DNA from 2 places in the Streptomyces sp. NBC_01451 genome. Region 2 is predicted to be linked to the other one. Evidence: riboswitches for the same ligand, from Rfam matches in the RefSeq annotation. Region 2 holds a riboswitch; the other holds the start of a gene.
The links. A riboswitch is a leader RNA that binds a small molecule or an ion and turns the genes downstream of it on or off. The one in region 2 is predicted to bind glycine.
Positions count from the first base shown of each region.

Region 1: another riboswitch for glycine. It lies ahead of gcvP (aminomethyl-transferring glycine dehydrogenase); the one in region 2 lies ahead of gcvT (glycine cleavage system aminomethyltransferase GcvT).

Region 1 is NZ_CP109479.1:8,301,725-8,310,778, reverse strand. Features, by position in the region: gene OG595_RS36510 (glutamate--cysteine ligase) at 61-1,578, opposite strand; gene OG595_RS36505 (hypothetical protein) at 2,151-2,735, shown strand; gene OG595_RS36500 (DUF5999 family protein) at 3,112-3,306, shown strand; gene gcvP (aminomethyl-transferring glycine dehydrogenase) at 3,436-6,321, opposite strand; glycine riboswitch at 6,502-6,596, opposite strand; gene OG595_RS36490 (PRC-barrel domain-containing protein) at 6,709-7,080, shown strand; gene OG595_RS36485 (DNA polymerase IV) at 7,002-8,465, opposite strand; gene OG595_RS36480 (MerR family transcriptional regulator) at 8,520-9,054, opposite strand, start outside.
Region 2 is NZ_CP109479.1:2,654,729-2,663,782, forward strand. Features, by position in the region: gene OG595_RS11220 (ABC transporter permease) at 55-1,053, opposite strand; gene OG595_RS11225 (enhanced serine sensitivity protein SseB C-terminal domain-containing protein) at 1,476-2,288, opposite strand; gene OG595_RS11230 (enhanced serine sensitivity protein SseB) at 2,458-3,258, opposite strand; gene OG595_RS11235 (AAA family ATPase) at 3,352-4,038, opposite strand; glycine riboswitch at 4,252-4,352, shown strand; glycine riboswitch at 4,353-4,478, shown strand; gene gcvT (glycine cleavage system aminomethyltransferase GcvT) at 4,513-5,631, shown strand; gene gcvH (glycine cleavage system protein GcvH) at 5,751-6,128, shown strand; gene glyA (serine hydroxymethyltransferase) at 6,180-7,442, shown strand; gene OG595_RS11255 (L-serine ammonia-lyase) at 7,507-8,874, shown strand.

The DNA.
Region 1 (9,054 bases), 5.6 Mb from region 2:
GCGGCCACTGTGGGAGGCCGCCTCGGCATCGGGGTGGCCTCCCGCGGAAGCACGGAGTGATCAGCCCAGGGGCACGGGTTCCGGCAGCCCCACGGGCCAGGTGTGCACCGGCTCACCGAGGTGCATCAGCTCGCTGTAGCGCCGGGTGGTAGCGGCCAGCGCGGCTTCCCGGGACAGCCCCTTCTCCAGCGCCCGGTGGAAGGTGGCCGCCTGCCAGGACGCCCCGTTGGTCCGCCGCCGGCACCGCTCCTCGATCACGCCGAGGTACAGGTCCCGGTCTGCGGGTTCGACCCCCCACGCGTCGAGGCCGGCCTCGGCGAGCGGCAGCAGTTCGTCCCGTACGAGATGCACGGCGTCGACCTCCGCCGTGCCGCCGAACCGGCCGCCCCGGGGCCACCGGAGCCGCGCGTCGATGCCGTGGCGGCAGGCGGCGTCGAAGTTGGCGGCGGCGGCCTCGAAGGGCAACCTGGTCCACACCGGCCGGGGCTCCTCGGCGAGCGCCCGGACGACCCCGTAGTAGAAGGCCGCGTTGGCGATGACGTCCGTGACGGTGGGCCCGGCGGGCAGTACCCGGTTCTCGACCCGCAGATGCGGAACGCCCTCCGCGATGCCGTAGACCGGGCGGTTCCAGCGGTACACCGTGCCGTTGTGCAGCACGAGCTCGCCCAGCTTCGGCACGCCCCCTGCGTCGAGGACGCTCAGCGGGTCCTCGTCGTCGCAGATCGGCAGCAGCGCCGGGTAGTAACGCAGGTTCTCCTCGAAGAGGTCGTACGCCGACGAGATCCACCGCTCCCCGAACCAGGTGCGCGGCCGTACGCCCTGTGCCTGGAGCTCCGGCGGACGCGTGTCCGTGGACTGGGTGAACAGCGGGGGCCGCGACTCGCGCCACAGCTCGCGGCCGAACAGGAAGGGCGAGTTGGCCCCGATCGCGACCTGCGCGGCGGCGATCGCCTGCGCCGCGTTCCAGACGTCCGCGAACCGCGCCGGAGTGACCTGGAGGTGCAGTTGCACGGAGGTGCAGGCGGCCTCCGGAGCGATGGACTTCGACGTGCACGAGAGGCGCTCCACGCCGTCGATGTCGAGCGTGAAGTCCTCGCCGCGGGCCGCCACGATCTGCTCGTTGAGCAGGGCGTAGCGGTCGACGTCGGAAAGGTTGGACGAGACCAGGTCGTCACGTTCGAGCGTCGGCAGAATGCCGATCATCATGATCCCCGCGTCCACCTCGTTCGCTTTCCGGTGGGCATATGCCAGCGACGTACGGAGCTCTTCGGCGAGCCGGTCGAATACCCGGCCCGCGAGGCGATGGGGGGCGATGTTTACTTCCAGATTGAACATGGCGAGTTCTGTTTGGAAATCTCGGCTCGCGATCCTTTCGAGTACTTGCCCATTCATCATTTTCGGCATGCCGTCGGGCCCGACGAGATTCAACTCGATCTCCAGGCCCAGCAGATTCTTCGGGCGGTCGAACCGCTTCTCGGCCAGCAGCCGCTCCAGCCCCGCCAGACACTGCCGGAGCTTGGTGCGGTAGCGCCGGCGATCGGACAGGTCGAACGGCCCCGCCACGACCTTCTCCCCCATCGGAGTGTCCCTCCTCGAATGGGCGGGCCGAAGATCCGGCCGCTGATGTCCCGGGTCACGTGGGATAATGCCCACCAAACGCGATCGATAACGTCCAGCGTGTTCACGTCACCCGCAACACCGGCCGGCGCGACCCGCGGCACATTCGTCCGGCATGGCCCCGCAGATGGTTCGGACCGGGACGACCCGACAGTTCCGCGCACTTGCGAACTCGTGAAAAACGCCGACGACAATTGGCCGACCGCCCTCGGCGCATCCACCGAGGTCATCGCCGTGCGACCCGCCGGGAATCGCCAGAAACACCTCGCAACGCCGACTGAACAGACCCTTGCTCTTCACGCGGAAAACAGTTAGACGAAACATAGTCAGAACACGTGTCGTATAAACTCCGCGAACAAGGGCAGAGAGTCGGCGTCCAGGTCCTGGGTCCTGCCATCCAGGTGACGTCGGCAGGCCGCACCCCGTCAGCGCACCCGGCCCCCGCCTCTTCGGCCCCGAGACTTCGAGAGCTGACAGCGCCGTCCGCCCCCGCCCTCGCGCCACCGTGCCTGTCGAATGAGAGGCGTTCCACCATGCCCCTGCATGTCCCCCCGGCTCCCGCACCCGCACTGCGCACCGTCCTCACGGCACTCGGTTCCCCCACCGCCGTCCGCGAGGCCCGCACCCCTGCCCTTCGCAACGCCCAGGGGCCCACCACCCCTGAACTCCCGCTGCCCGTGCACGTCCTGGACCGGATCACCCCCGAGGGCACATCAGCCACCCGACTGACCGGGTGGCGCTTCCTGATCCGCGCCGGCGACCGTGCGGTGGCCGCGGCGGAGACCATGCTGACCCCGGACGGCTGGGCCTTCTCGCACTTCTTCGAAGGGCCCTACATCGCCGCCACCGAGCGCGCCCTGCGCCAGGCCGAGACGATGAAACAGCCCTACCAGGCGCGCCTGCTGTCCGTCCCCGAGCTGTACATGCTCACACTCTGGCTGCACGGCGACACCACCGCCGACGGAGCCGAGGGCCACCCGGCCGCGACCGACCTGCTCGTCCCGCTGGCACCGGCCCCACCGGGCATCGCGGCCCACCGTCCGCACCGGGTCGCCGAACTGCTCCCCGTCCTGACCCATCGGGTGACTCCGGCCCCGTTGCTGAGTTCCCCCGCCTGAACGCACACGACACGGCACTCTCCGTATTCTCACGTGCCCCGCCGCCGAATTCCCGGCAGCGGGGCACGTCGCTCTTTCGCGCGCTATTACGCTCGTACGAGCCGTAAACGGTTTGCGCCCCGTCCGGACTAGCCCGATCCGGCCATCAGGAACCACCCAAAGGGACAGCCCAGTTGGGCTGAACCGTCTGCGCGGGTGATGCGTCTTGAACCTGTGAGAAGTGGTGCGGCCAAATACCTGCGGATTGACGCCCGTGGGGCAACACTGGGTTCGAACCGATTTATCACAACGGGGGGCGGCCATGAGCAGTACTTCGAGCCGCAGGACAGACAACACAGCCATCTCACACTCCACGACAGAGCGAAAGATCCCATCAATGTGCCAGCACCAGCCACCGTGCCCGACAGCCGACTCCACCGACCGGGAGTCCGCCCGCCTCATGGCGCACCACCCGGAGCAGGGATGGAGCCTGCTGTGCAACGGCGTCCTCCTCTTCGAGGACACCGGTGAGCTCCTGCCCGACGGCCAGATCATCGCCCCGCACCGCCCGGCGGTGATGACGGCCGCCTGACGGCCGCGCACACGGACGAACGGCAGCCTCCCGACGTCAGGAGCAACTGCCCGAACGGCTCGACAGACGAAGAGGGGCCGGCCCGCAGACATCTGCTGCGAACCGGCCCCGACGCATGTCCGAGGGTGACTACTCCTCGTAGGCGTCCAGCGGCGGGCAGGAACAGACCAGGTTCCGGTCACCGAAGGCCTGGTCGATCCGGCGCACCGGCGGCCAGTACTTGTCGGCCGCCGAGACCCCGGCCGGGAAGACCGCCTCCGCGCGCGTGTAGGCGTGCGTCCACTCCCCGCCGAGCGCGGCGGCGGTGTGCGGCGCGTTCCGCAGCGGGTTGTCGTCGGCCGGCCAGTCGCCCGCGCCGACCTTCTCGATCTCGCCGCGAATGGCGATCATCGCCGCGCAGAACCGGTCCAGCTCCCCCAGGTCCTCGGACTCGGTCGGCTCGATCATCAGCGTCCCGGCCACCGGGAACGACATCGTCGGCGCGTGGAAGCCGTAGTCGATCAGCCGCTTCGCGATGTCGTCGACGCTCACGCCCGTCGCCTTGCTGATCGGCCGCAGGTCGATGATGCACTCGTGCGCGACCAGCCCGCCCGGCCCGGTGTAGAGCACCGGGTAGTGCGGCTCCAGCCGCTTGGCGATGTAGTTGGCGCTCAGCACGGCCACCTGCGTGGCCCGCTTGAGCCCCTCGCCGCCCATCAGCCGGACGTACGCCCACGAGATCGGCAGGATGCCCGCGGAACCCCAGGGCGCCGCCGAGACCGGCCCGACGCCCGTCTCGGGCCCGGCCGCGGGCTGGAGGGGGTGGTTGGGCAGATACGGCGCGAGGTGATCCCGCACGCCTACCGGGCCGACCCCCGGACCGCCGCCCCCGTGCGGGATGCAGAACGTCTTGTGCAGGTTCAGATGCGAGACGTCCCCGCCGAAGTGCCCCGGCCTGGCCAGCCCCACCAGCGCGTTGAGGTTGGCCCCGTCGACGTACACCTGCCCGCCGGCCTCGTGCACCTGGGCACAGATGTCGGCGACATGCTCCTCGAACACCCCGTGCGTGGACGGGTACGTGATCATCAGCACCGAGAGCTCGTCCCGGTGCTGCTCGATCTTCGCCCGCAGGTCCTCGACGTCGATCTCACCGTCCCCGGCCGTCTTCACGACGACGACCTTCATGCCCGCCATGACGGCGCTGGCCGCGTTGGTCCCGTGCGCGGACGACGGAATCAGGCAGACGGTCCGCTGCTCGTCCCCGTTGGCCCGGTGGTACCCGCGTACGGCGAGCAGTCCGGCCAGCTCGCCCTGCGACCCGGCGTTCGGCTGGAGCGACACCTTGTCGTACCCGGTGACCTCGGCGAGCTGCTCCTCCAGCTCACGGATGAGCGTCAGATAGCCCTGCGCCTGCTCGGCGGGCGCGAAGGGGTGCAGCTGGCCGAACTCGGGCCAGGTGACCGGCTCCATCTCGGTGGTCGCGTTGAGCTTCATGGTGCAGGAGCCCAGCGGGATCATGCCCCGGTCGAGCGCGTAGTCGCGGTCGGCGAGCCGACGCAGGTAGCGCAGCAGCGCGGTCTCGGAGTGGTACTCGTGGAACACGGGGTGCGTGAGGATCTCGTCGGTGCGCAGCAGCGCCTCCGGCAGCGTGTCCCCAGCGGACGCGTCGAGCGCCTCGATGTCACCGTCGACCCCGAACGCGGCCCACACGGCGCCCAGTTGAGCCCGCGTGGTGGTCTCGTCGCAGGAGACGGACAGCCGGTCGGCGTCGACGAGGTGCACATTGACCCCGTGCTCGCGCGCGGCGGCGACGACCTCGCCGGCCTTCCCGGGCACCCGCACGGTGAGGGTGTCGAAGTAGGCCCCGTGGACGACCTCGACGCCGCCCGCACTCAGCCCCGCGGCGAGGATCGTGGCGTACCGGTGGGTGCGCCGGGCGATCGTCCGCAGCCCCTTGGGCCCGTGGTGGACGGCGTACATGCCCGCCATCACGGCCAGCAGGACCTGGGCCGTGCAGATGTTGCTGGTCGCCTTCTCGCGGCGGATGTGCTGCTCCCGCGTCTGCAGGGCGAGCCGGTACGCCTTGTGCCCGTCCGCGTCCACGGAGACACCCACGAGCCGCCCCGGCAGGCTGCGCGCGAACTGCTCGCGCACGGCCATGTACCCGGCGTGCGGCCCGCCGAAGCCCATCGGCACGCCGAACCGCTGGGTCGTCCCGACCGCGATGTCGGCGCCGAACTCACCGGGCGAGGTGAGCAGCGTCAGGGCGAGCAGATCAGCGGCGACGGTGACCACGGCACCGAGCCCGTGCGCCTGGTCGACGACCGGCTTCAGGTCCCGTACGACACCGGAGGCGCCCGGGTACTGGAGAAGCACACCGTTGATCTCGCGACCGGCGATGTCGTCCGGGATGCCCGCGCTCAGGTCGGCGACGACGACCTCGACGCCGACGGGCTCGGCCCTCGTCTCGATCACGGCGATGGTCTGCGGCAGGGCGTCCGCGTCGACGAGGAAGAGCCCCTTCTTGTTCTTGCCCATGCGCCGGGACAGCGCCATCGCCTCGGCGGCGGCGGTGCCCTCGTCGAGCAGCGAGGCACCGGAGGTGGGCAGCCCGGTGAGGTCGGCGACCATGGTCTGGAAGTTCAGCAGCGCTTCGAGGCGCCCCTGCGAGATCTCCGGCTGGTACGGCGTGTACGCGGTGTACCAGGCCGGGTTCTCCATCACGTTCCGCAGGATGACCGGCGGGGTGAAGGTCCCGTAGTACCCGAGTCCGATCATGGACCCCAGCACCTGGTTCCGGTCGGCCAGCGACCGCAGCTCGGCCAGCACCTCGGCCTCGGTGCGCGCGCCCGGCAGGTCGAGCGCGTCGGCGTTCCTGATCACGTCCGGGACCGCGGCGGCCGTCAGCTCGTCGAGCGAGCCGTATCCGACCTGCGCGAGCATCTTGGCCCGGTCCTCGTGATCGGGCCCGATGTGACGGCGCTCGAAGGGCGTGCCCTGTTCGAGTACGGCGAGCGGAGTGCGGTGGGCGGTCATTGCGGAGGCCTCCTGGTCGTCGCGACCTTCGAGGGGCACCACGGCACGGGTGCCCGAACGGCCTCCCCCTCTGTCATCTCAACCTGAGAGCTTCACCGGGCCGCCAGCACGCTGACGTCCCGGCTTTCACCGTCGGTGAGAGCAGGAGCCGTCAGCACCCGCTCTTCTTTCCAGAGTGACCTCGTCCATGCGGTACAGGGGCCTGAGAGATTCCGGGGAGGATTTGCTCCTTCGGCGTCCTCCGAGGTTCCGGAGGACTCTCCCGCACGGGGTCAGCAGCCATTGGCAAGCCTATCAGCGGGCTCCACACACACCTTCGAGTGGCCGCCTTCCCCGAAGTGCTCTTTTGTAGTGCTTACGGATGAGTTGCGACCATTGGGAGGGCCCGTGCAGACCGACATCGATCCGCGTAACCTGATCGGCCGCAAGGCCTTCGACCGCAACGGCACCAAGATCGGCACGATCGACGAGATCTACCTCGACGACGCCACAGGAGTGCCGGAGTGGGCAGCCATAAGGACAGGGCTGTTCAGCAGGGACGCCTTCGTGCCCCTGGAGCCCAGCGAACTGGTCGACGGCGCCCTGCGCATCCCCTTCGAGCGGGCCCTGATCAAGGACGCTCCCGACTTCGGCGTGGGCCGCCACCTCTCCCCGGAGCAGGAACTGCAGCTCTACCACCACTACGGCCTCGACGTGGCTCCGCCTCCGCCCTTCCCGGACCACGACTTCGGCAGGCTGGCGGGCACGGACGACGCCTGATCCGACGACTCCTCCTCGTCCGGACCGCCGGGTCTTCGCGGCGCGAGGGTCACCAATGGCAGCGGGTCCGCCGGCTCCAGCGCCGGATCGTCGGTCCGGAACGTCCGCACCCGCCCCGGCTGCTCCGATTCCGGCGTCTCGAACCGGACGGTCACCCGCCCCAGCCCACTCCCCTGCACCCAGCCGTGGCCGAAGTCGGCATGCCGTACGTCGTGCCCGGTGGTCCAGTGCCGATCGACGGGCTGCTCCACCTCCTGCCGCTCACCACCCTCGTGCTCGGCCTCCTCCACCGGTTCGAGCGCCGCCAGCTCCCCGGCGGCCTGCGCGAACAGATCCTCCTGGGTGAAGTCGGCCAGACCGCTGACCCCCACCCCGAGCAGCCGCACACCACCCGTCGTGTCCACCGCCTCCAGGAGCCTGGCCGCCGCCTCACGCACCACCCCTGGGTCGTCCGTGGGCCCCCGGAGCGTCTCGGAACGGGTCAGCGTGGAGAAGTCGTACCGCCGCACCTTGAGGACGATGGTCCGCCCGGACAGCCCGGCACCGCGCAGCCGACGCACGCACCGGTCCGCCAGCCGCTGCACCTCCGTCCCCACCCGGACCCGGTCGTGGATGTCCACGTCGTACGTGTCCTCGACCGACACGGACTTGGTCTCCCGCGCGGACACCACGGGCCGCTCGTCGTGCGCCAGCGCCATCGCGTACAACGCGTGCCCGTGCGCCTTTCCCAGCAGCCGCACGAGCTCGGCCTCGCCCGCCTCGGCCAGCTCGTCGACCGTGCTGATCCCGGCCCGCCGCAGATGGTCCCCGGTCGCCGGGCCGACCCCCGGCAGGGTTCGCACCGGCATGGGTCCGAGCAGCGCCCGCTCGGTCCCCGGTTCGATCACCACCAGACCGTCCGGTTTGGCCTGCTCCGAGGCGATCTTCGCGAGCATCTTGGAGGCGGCGAGCCCCACCGATCCCGTGAGCCCCGTGACGGCCCGTATGTCCGCGCGCAGCCTGGCCCCGGCAAGCCGCGCCGACGCCTCGTCCCAGGCCGCCTCCCCGGCCTCCAGGTCGACGAACGCCTCGTCCAGGCTCAGCGGCTCCACCAGGGGCGACAGGGCGTGCAGGAGCCCCATGACCTGCTCACTGATCGACTTGTAGAACCCGCCCCGGGGCACGAGATAGGCGGCGTTCGGCGCGAGCCTGCGCGCCTGCGCCATCGGCATCGCGGAGTGCACCCCGAAAACACGGGCCTCGTACGACGCGGTGGCCACCACCCCGCGCGGCCCGAGCCCGCCCACGACAACGGCCTTCCCGCGCAGACTCGGCTTGGACGCCTGCTCCGCCGAGGCGAAGAAGGCATCCATGTCGAGATGCAGGATCGTGGGCGCGTTTCTCACATCACCGATGCTGCCCTACGCCACTGACAATGCCCCTGAACCCGGGGACGCCGCTCAGACCGCCCGGTTGCGCCGCCGCGCCAGTTCGTCCGTGGGGTTGTGCCCGATGAGCGTCTCGCCGGTGTCGACGCGCTCCCCGTGCAACTGCGAGAGAGCGCTTTCCACATCACGCCAGACCACACCGACGGCGATACCGAAAATGCCCTGCCCGCCCTGGAGCAGCGCGTGCACCTCGTCCGGGGAGGTGCACTCGTAGACGGTCGCTCCGTCGCTCATCAGCGTCATGCGCTCCAGATCTCGGAACTCGCACGCCCGGAGATGCTGAACCGCCGTACGGATGTTCTGCAGCGAGACGCCGGTGTCCAGAAAGCGCTTGACGATCTTCAGGACCACAACGTCCCGGAAGCTGTAGAGCCGCTGCGTCCCCGATCCGTGCGCGGGCCGCACGCTCGGCTCGACCAGACCGGTGCGCGCCCAGTAGTCCAACTGCCGGTACGTGATGCCTGCCGCCGCGCACGCCGTGGGTCCGCGGTAGCCGATCTCCTCGGACGCCATGGAAGTCGCCCCTCCGCTGCCTGATACAGCCGTC
Region 2 (9,054 bases):
TGGTCTGCTTCCTCCATTGTTGGAAACTTGATGGACTCTCGGCGCGACCGCTGATCAGCGACTGCGCGGGTCGAGAGCGTCGCGGAGACCGTCGCCGAGCAGGTTGAACGCCAGCACGGTGACGAAGATCGCGAGGCCGGGCACGATCAGGAACTGCGGATCGACCTCGTAGTAGGTGACGGCCTCGCTGATCATCCCGCCCCATGACGCCTGCGGGGGCTGGATGCCGACGCCCAGGAAGCTCAGGCTGGCCTCGAAGAGGATGTTGGTCGGGATGAGCAGCGTCGAGTAGACGATGATCGGGCCGACCAGGTTCGGGAGCAGCTCGCGGAAGAGGATGTACGGCCCCTTCGCGCCCATCCCCCGGGAGGCGTCGACGAACTCGCGCTCGCGCAGGGCCAGGGTCTGGCCGCGGACGATGCGTCCCAGGTAGGGCCAGTTGAAGAAGCCGATGATGAAGATCAGCACGCTGATGTGAAGGGGCAGCCCCTCCAGGCCGAACGCGCCGCCCTGGAGCGTGGCGGAGATGGCGATGGCGAAGAGCAGGAGGGGGAAGGCGAGGAAGGTGTCCATCAGCCGGCTGATGATCGTGTCGACCCGTCCGCCGTAGAAGCCGGCCACCACACCGAGGACCGTGCCGATCACGTTGGACAGGATCGTCGCGCCGAAGGCGACGACCAGCGAGACCCAGGAGCCCTCCAGGATGCGGGTGGCGATGTCGCGCCCGAACTTCGGTTCGACACCGAGCGGGTGGTCCCAGCTCATGCCGCCGAAGCCGCTCGTGGGGAGGGAACTGTTGGGGTCGATCAGATCCTGGTTGAAGGCGTTGGGGTCGAGGCCGAACAGCGCCTGGATGGGCCGGGAGAGGATCGCGAGCAGGACCAGCAGGATGACGATGACGCCGCCGGCGACCGCCACCTTGTCCCTCTTGAACCGGGACCAGGCGATCTGCCCCAGGGATCGGCCCTCGATCTGCCCCTTGCCGGCACCGGCGAGCACAGCCTCCGGCTGTACCTCGGCTGCCGCTGCGGTGGTCTCGATCGGTGCGGTCACAGGACCCGACCCCTCTCGCCGGTGGTGACCGGCCTACGCCTGCCGCTGTCTGCGGCTTGATTCACTTGCTCGCCGGACACGGGCCGCAGATGGTGCGGCCCGGTGAACCGGCTGTTCGTTCCTGCTGACGATCCGTGCTGATTAGTCGACTTAGCCATGCGCCGCCGCCCGCAGGATCGATGACCCCATCGTCTGACAGGCGAGTCTTCAGTGATTCGGCGATCACGTGAAAGGCCTGTCGGCGAAAGTATGCGCAACCGTGATGCTGTCCTGGGGATTCCGTTATCCGAACAGCGGGTAACGACCCTCGGACGCGGGGCAGTTGGGACAGAAGGGACATCCGAATACTATCGCGACTATCCGTCGTCATCTACGCGCGAAGACAGTGGCGCGCGAATTCGGCCGTACGGGTGAAGATCCGCTCAGTAACGACCCCGCGCGGGCGGATACCCGTATCCGCCCGCCGGAGCCTGTGGGGCCTGGGGCGGGGCGGCGATGGCGTGGGCCTCCCGGTCGTAGAACGGCCGGGCGTTCGCACGCAGCCACATCACGACCGGGTCGTGCTCGTCCGACATCGCGACCGTCGACACCGGCAACCCGTCGGGGACCGCCCCGATCGACTGCTGCATCATCGCGCGCACCGAGTCCACGGCGGGCGGCGAGGTGTCGTACACGTCCAGTCCGATGGCCAGATACGGCGCGCCGAGCGCGGGCTGCACCCAGGCGCGGCGCAGGGAGCGGACCGCCGGGGTGCGGTGGGCGTTCTGCGAGAGGAGGGCGTAGAACTGCGGGATCTCGATGCCGGGTTCGGCCAGCCGCAGGGGGCCGGCGGGCTGGCGCTCCAGGCCTGTCGCGATCCGGCGCAGGTCGAGCCAGGGGATGCCGACGCCGCCGCCCGGGGAGTGCGGGTTGAGCCAGAGGCCGTACTGGTCCGGATAGAGGGTGCGGGCCACGTCGAGGCCGTCGACCACCTCGTACGACCTGTTCCAGCCGCTGACCGACAGTTCCTGGGCGGAGGTCACACAGGGCGCGTATCCGTACCCGTCGACCTGCATGTTTCCGTACTGCGCGTCGGGGGAACCGGCCTGGCCGTGCCAGAGCAGCATCCAGATCTGGCCGGAGGACGGGGTCGCGAGGGCACGCAGGAGCGCCTCGTAGGCGTCGTAACGCCCGGGCGTCACCTGGCGCAGCATGTGCTCGACCTGACCGGCCGCGGCCGTGCCCGACGCGCTCACCATTACCGCCCCTTCGTAACCCTGACCGAGTTGTGCGTTCTAGCTTATGCGCTCCGCTGGTCAGGCCGTTGAGAGCTCGGGGCCTGGTGTTGTCGGCGGAGTGCGGGTGATTCGTGGCCTGTCGCGCAGTTCCCCGCGCCCCCGGGGGGTTGCCCCTGGGGCGCGTTCGTCAGTATCCATGCTGATAGAAGGGGCGGACCCTGTCCCTCAGCCAGTCGGTCACCGGGTCCTGGGCCGCGTCCAGGAAGACCAGGTTCACCGGCCAGGGTGAGGGCGATCGCCCCAGCGCCCTGCCCACCGCGTCCATGGGAATTGTGCGGGCCAGCGGGTCCCAGGGGGAGAGTTCGACGCCGACGAACAGGACGGGGGCGGCCGTTTCGATCGCCGCCAGGCAGCGGCGGGCCGTCCGGACCACGCCCGTGCCCGCGAACTCCGTTGCCGCGGCGGTGAGGAAGTCGACCGGGTCCTCCTGCCAGTTCGGCTCGTAGAGGCGGACCCGTCCGCCGCCGGCGCCGTCGAGGACGGTGCGGCCGGAGCGGCAGAGCTGGGCCACGGCCTGCGGGGGCAGCGGGACGCCGACCACACCGTCCGGGTTCACGGCGATGCCGACCTGGGGCGGCAGACCGCGCGCGAACTCGACGGCCGGGGCCACGGTGTACGACACATGGCCGCCGACGACCTGCCGGAACTGTTCCTCCGAGCTGAAGACCGGCACGTAGGCCTGGCCCTGGATGTCCATCGTGGGCAGGTCGAGAGGGCCGGTGTAGGGGCCGCCGCCGGACGGCAGGGGAACCCAGACGAAGCTGCGGCCGAGGACCTCGACGATACGGGCGCCCGCGCCGGGGACCCCGAGGGATGCCGAGAGCACCTCCTCCAGCTCGTTGCCGGGCCAGCCGCCGTGCGAGTGCGGGTGTACCTGCGCGGGGAAACCGCCGGGAAAGTCCGGGGGGAAGTCCGCCGGGATGTCCATCTGCCTACCGCCTGCTGTGAACCGCTGCCCTGGGTCCCTGGGTGGGAGTCCCTTAATGGGCAAAACCCTAACCGGCCCCGGCAAGTACGGCTGTCAGTCGGCGAAGTCGATCCTGCGGAGGGTGTCCGCCGCGTCCCGGTCGATCAGGACCGCCGAGCCGCAGCCCTCGGGCAGATTCCCCTTCTCCACCGAGCGCAGCAGACGTGAGGCGGCCCGGCGGTGGCGCAGGAACGCGTACCGCGAGACGCCCCGGCCGCGTTCGCGCTGGCCCTCAAGGGCCTCGTCCGGGGTGACGTCGAGGAGGAGCAGATGCAGGGTGCCGCCCCGGCGGCGGGCCTCGCGGGCCAGCCAGCCGCGCACCCAGGCCTGCGTACCGCAGTCGTGCACGACGACTCCGGCACCGGAGCGCAGGGCGCTGCGCAGTCCGGCGTAGTGGGCGAGGCGGACAAGGGGCCGGTAGACGGCGTAGGGGAGGAAGGAGGGTGTCAGGGCGTCCCAGTGGTCGCGGGTGTTCTGGGAGTCGATGCCGGTGGCGCGCACCGCCCGGCGCATCAGTGTGGACTTGCCGCTGCCGGGCAGGCCGGTGACCACGACGAGGTCGCGGGCGCCGAAGGTGAGGCCGTGCGGGCTGTGGCCCGCGCGCTCCCGAAGGTCGCGGATCACGGGTTCCGGCCGCGAGGCGCATGCCTCCCGGACGGGGGCGGCCGGCTGCTTGGGCAGCGCGTCGGTCAGTGCGAGGGCCGAGGTCGTCGCATACACCGTGGTCCTGTTCACCGTGATCGTCCTCCCATGGGGTCGGGAAGTACCGTCCCCGTCGAGTGTAAAGAGAAGGTAATACGCGGTGTCTCTCGTTTGGGTCCGCTTACTGCAACAGGCCTGCTACAGGGCGATATGTACGCCCGTGGCGTGGCTGTGTCCCTTCTGTGAAGGGTCCCCCTGCCGGGCCGAAGGAATGCGTGCGATGATGTGCCCGCCAACTGCATACCGGCCGCTTGAATCCGCGCGGGAGAGTTCCGGGCACCTACGGGTACCCGGGCGCCGAAGGAGCAAGTCCCTCCCTTGAATCTCTCAGGCCCCGTTACCGCGCGGGCGAGGCACATCTGAAAAGCGGGCCGCGGGTCGTCATGACCGGTGGCTCCACCCAAGGTGCAAGTCAGTGACCAGGCGTTTCGCCGACGGTCATGACGAACCTCTCAGGTTCCGATGACAGATGGGGAGGAACGACCTCGCCGTCATGCCCTGGGAGCACTACCGATGAGCAGCACCCCTCCGCGTCCGACCGCGCTCGATGCCCTGCATCGTTCGCTCGGCGCCACCATGACCGACTTCGCCGGCTGGGACATGCCCCTGCGGTACGGCTCCGAGCGCGACGAGCATCTGGCCGTGCGCACGAAGGCCGGCCTCTTCGACCTCTCCCACATGGGTGAGATCACCGTGACGGGGGCGGAAGCAGCCGCCCTCCTCGACCACGCCCTCGTCGGCGACATCGGGTCCGTCGCCGTGGGCCGCGCCCGCTACACGATGATCTGCCGGGCCGACGGCGGCATCCTCGACGACCTGATCGTCTACCGCCTGGCCGAGACCGAATACCTGGTCGTGGCCAACGCCGGCAACGCGCAGGTGGTGCTCGACGCCCTGCTGGAGCGCGCCGACGGCTTCGACGCGCTGGTCCGCGACGACCGGGACGCCTACGCGCTGATCGCCGTCCAGGGCCCTCAGGCCCCCGGCATCCTCGCCGCCCTCACCGACGCCGATCTCGACGGCCTGAAGTACTACGCGGGTCTGCCCGGCACGGTCGCCGGCGCCCCTGCCCTGATCGCGCGCACCGGGTACACCGGCGAGGACGGCTTCGAGCTGTTCGTGGCGCCGGAGGACGCGGAGAAGGTGTGGCAGGCGCTGACCGACGCGGGCACGCCCGCCGGGCTCGTCCCCTGCGGCCTGTCCTGCCGGGACACACTGCGCCTGGAGGCCGGCATGCCGCTGTACGGGCACGAGCTGACCACCTCCCTCACCCCCTTCGACGCCGGGCTCGGCCGGGTCGTCAAGTTCGAGAAGGCGGGCGACTTCGTGGGCCGCGCGGCGCTGCGCGAGGCCGCCGAGCGCGCTTCGTACGAGCCGCCGCGGGTACTCGTCGGACTGGTCGCCGAGGGCCGTCGTGTCCCGCGCGCCGGATACGCGGTCGTCGCCGGCGGCCGGGTGATCGGCGAGGTCACCTCGGGCGCCCCCTCCCCCACGCTCGGGAAGCCGATCGCGATGGCGTACGTCGACGCCGCGCACTCGGCGCCGGGTACGGCGGGCGTGGGCGTGGACATCCGGGGCAGCCACGAGCCGTACGAGGTCGTGGCGCTGCCCTTCTACAAGCGCCGGAAGTAGCCCCGGTCCTCGTTCCGGTGTCGTGAGCGAGCCGTGTCCTGCCTGCTGACAGGCAGGCGGTTTTTCCCCCGTAGCACCCCATGCATGACCAGTCCCCCGCGTACAGGAGAATTCAGGCCATGAGCAACCCCCAGCAGCTGCGCTACAGCAAGGAGCACGAGTGGCTGTCGGGCGCCGAGGACGGCGTCTCGACGGTCGGTATCACCGAGCACGCGGCCAACGCGCTCGGCGATGTCGTGTACGTCCAGCTTCCCGAGGTCGGTGCCGCGGTGACCGCGGGCGAGACCTGCGGTGAGCTGGAGTCGACCAAGTCCGTCAGCGACCTGTACTCCCCGGTCACCGGTGAGGTCACCGAGGTCAACGAGGACGTCTCCAACGATCCGTCACTGGTGAACTCCGCCCCGTTCGAAGGCGGCTGGCTCTTCAAGGTGCGTGTCTCGGAGGAGCCGGGCGACCTGCTCTCCGCGGACGAGTACACCGCGTTCTCCGGCAGCTGAGACTCCGGGCTGAGATTTCCAGGCACAAGGACGTAAGGACGTACTGACCCCATGTCGCTTCTGAACACTCCCCTGCACGAACTCGACCCCGACATCGCCGCCGCCGTCGACGCCGAGCTGAACCGCCAGCAGTCCACCCTGGAGATGATCGCCTCGGAGAACTTCGCTCCGGTCGCGGTCATGGAGGCCCAGGGCTCGGTCCTCACCAACAAGTACGCCGAGGGCTACCCCGGCCGCCGCTACTACGGCGGCTGCGAGCACGTCGACGTCGCCGAGCAGATCGCGATCGACCGGGTCAAGGAGCTGTTCGGCGCCGAGTACGCCAACGTGCAGCCGCACTCGGGCGCCTCCGCCAACCAGGCCGCGCTGTTCGCGCTGGCCCAGCCCGGCGACACCATCCTCGGCCTGGACCTGGCCCACGGCGGCCATCTCACCCACGGGATGCGGCTGAACTTCTCCGGCAAGCAGTTCGACGTGGTCGCCTACCACGTGGACGAGGCCGGCCTGGTCGACATGGCCGAGCTGGAGCAGCTCGCCAAGGAGCACCGCCCGAAGGTGATCATCGCGGGCTGGTCCGCGTACCCGAGGCAGCTGGACTTCGCGGAGTTCCGCCGCATCGCGGACGAGGTCGGGGCCTACCTCTGGGTCGACATGGCGCACTTCGCCGGTCTGGTCGCGGCGGGCCTGCACCCGAACCCGGTGCCCTACGCGGACGTGGTCACCTCCACGACCCACAAGACGCTGGGCGGCCCGCGCGGCGGCATCATCCTGGCGAAGCAGGAGTTCGCGAAGAAGCTGAACTCGTCCGTCTTCCCGGGCTTCCAGGGCGGCCCCCTGGAGCACGTGATCGCGGCGAAGGCGGTCTCCTTCAAGGTCGCGGCGAGCGAGGAGTTCAAGGAGCGCCAGCGCCGTACGGTCGAGGGCGCGCAACTCCTCGCCGAGCGCCTGGTGCGCGCGGACGTCGCCGAGCACGGCGTGTCCGTCCTCTCCGGCGGTACGGACGTCCACCTGGTCCTCGTCGACCTGCGCGACTCCGAGCTGGACGGCAAGCAGGCGGAGGACCGGCTCCACGAGGTCGGCATCACCGTCAACCGGAACGCGATCCCCAATGACCCGCGGCCCCCGATGGTGACGTCGGGCCTGCGGATCGGCACCCCGGCGCTGGCCACCCGCGGCTTCACGACCGAGGACTTCACGGAGGTCGCGGACGTCATCGCCGAGACCCTCAAGCCGTCCTACGACGCCGAAAGCCTGAAGGCCCGCGTGAAGGCGCTGGCCGACAAGCACCCGCTGTACCCCGGCCTGACCAAGTAGTACCCCTGGAGTGCGTGGGCTCCGCCCGGTGCGGAGCCCACCGCCCCCGTTCTGAGGAGTTCCCGTGGCCATCTCGGTCTTCGACCTGTTCTCGATCGGTATCGGCCCGTCCAGCTCCCACACGGTCGGCCCGATGCGCGCGGCCCGGCTGTTCGCGCGCCGACTGCGCAACGAGGAGGTCCTCGGGGCGGTGACGTCGGTCCGCGCGGAGCTGTACGGCTCCCTGGGCGCGACCGGACACGGCCACGGAACTCCCAAGGCGGTGCTGCTCGGCCTGGAGGGCGCCTCACCGCGCACGGTGGACGTGGAGGGCGCGGACACCCGGGTGGAACAGATCAAGGAGTCGGGCCGGCTGAGGCTCCTCGACGACCATGAGATCGCCTTCTCCTTCGACGACGACCTGATCCTCCACCGCCGCAAGACACTCCCCTACCACGCGAACGGCATGACCCTGTGGGCGTACGACGCCTCGGGCGCCGAACTCCTCTCGAAGACGTACTACTCGGTGGGCGGCGGATTCGTCGTCGACGAGGACGCCGTCGGCGCCGACCGGATCAAGCTCGACGACACGGCCCTCAAGTACCCCTTCCGCACGGGCGACGAACTGCTGCGCCTGGCGAAGGAGACGGGCCTGTCGATCTCCGCGCTGATGCTGGAGAACGAGCGGGCCTGGCGCACCGAGGACGAGATCCGCTCCGGGCTGCTGGACATCTGGCGTGTGATGCAGACGTGCACGGCACGCGGCATGTCCCGCGAGGGCATCCTGCCGGGCGGGCTCCGGGTCCGCCGGCGCGCGGCCATGTCGGCACGTCAACTCCGCGCGGAGGGCGAGCCGTTGGCCCGCGCCATGGAGTGGATCACGCTGTACGCGATGGCGGTGAACGAGGAGAACGCGGCGGGCGGTCGGGTCGTGACGGCCCCGACGAACGGGGCCGCGGGCATCATTCCGGCGGTCCTGCACTACTACATCAACTTCGTGCCGGGCGCCGACGAGGAGGGCGTGGTCCGCTTCCTCCTCGCCGCAGGCGCGATCGGCATGCTGTTCAAGGAGAACGCGTCCATCTCCGGCGCGGAGGTCGGCTGCCAGGGCGAGGTGGGCTCGGCCTGCTCGATGGCGGCGGGCGCACTGGCCGAGGTGCTCGGCGGCAGCCCCGAACAGGTCGAGAACGCGGCCGAGATCGGCATGGAACACAATCTCGGCCTGACCTGCGATCCGGTCGGCGGCCTGGTCCAGATCCCGTGCATCGAACGCAACGGCATGGCCGCGGTGAAGGCGGTCACGGCGGCCCGGATGGCGATGCGGGGGGACGGCTCGCACAAGGTGTCCCTGGACAAGGTCATCAAGACGATGAAGGAAACGGGCGCCGACATGAGCGTCAAGTACAAGGAGACGGCGCGGGGCGGGCTCGCGGTGAACATCATCGAGTGCTGAGGCAACAGGCCCTAACCAGCACGTTCGTGTCTTTCGGTGCTGTCGGGGCCTTCCCTGCTTACTCGGCGGGAAGTCCCCGAAAACTCCCTGAGACAGGCTTGAAAGTCCCCGAAAAGTCCCCAGGAAATCCCATGGGCGGGAGCCTGACCTGGAGGTTCGTAACCTCTTCGATCGCTGTTC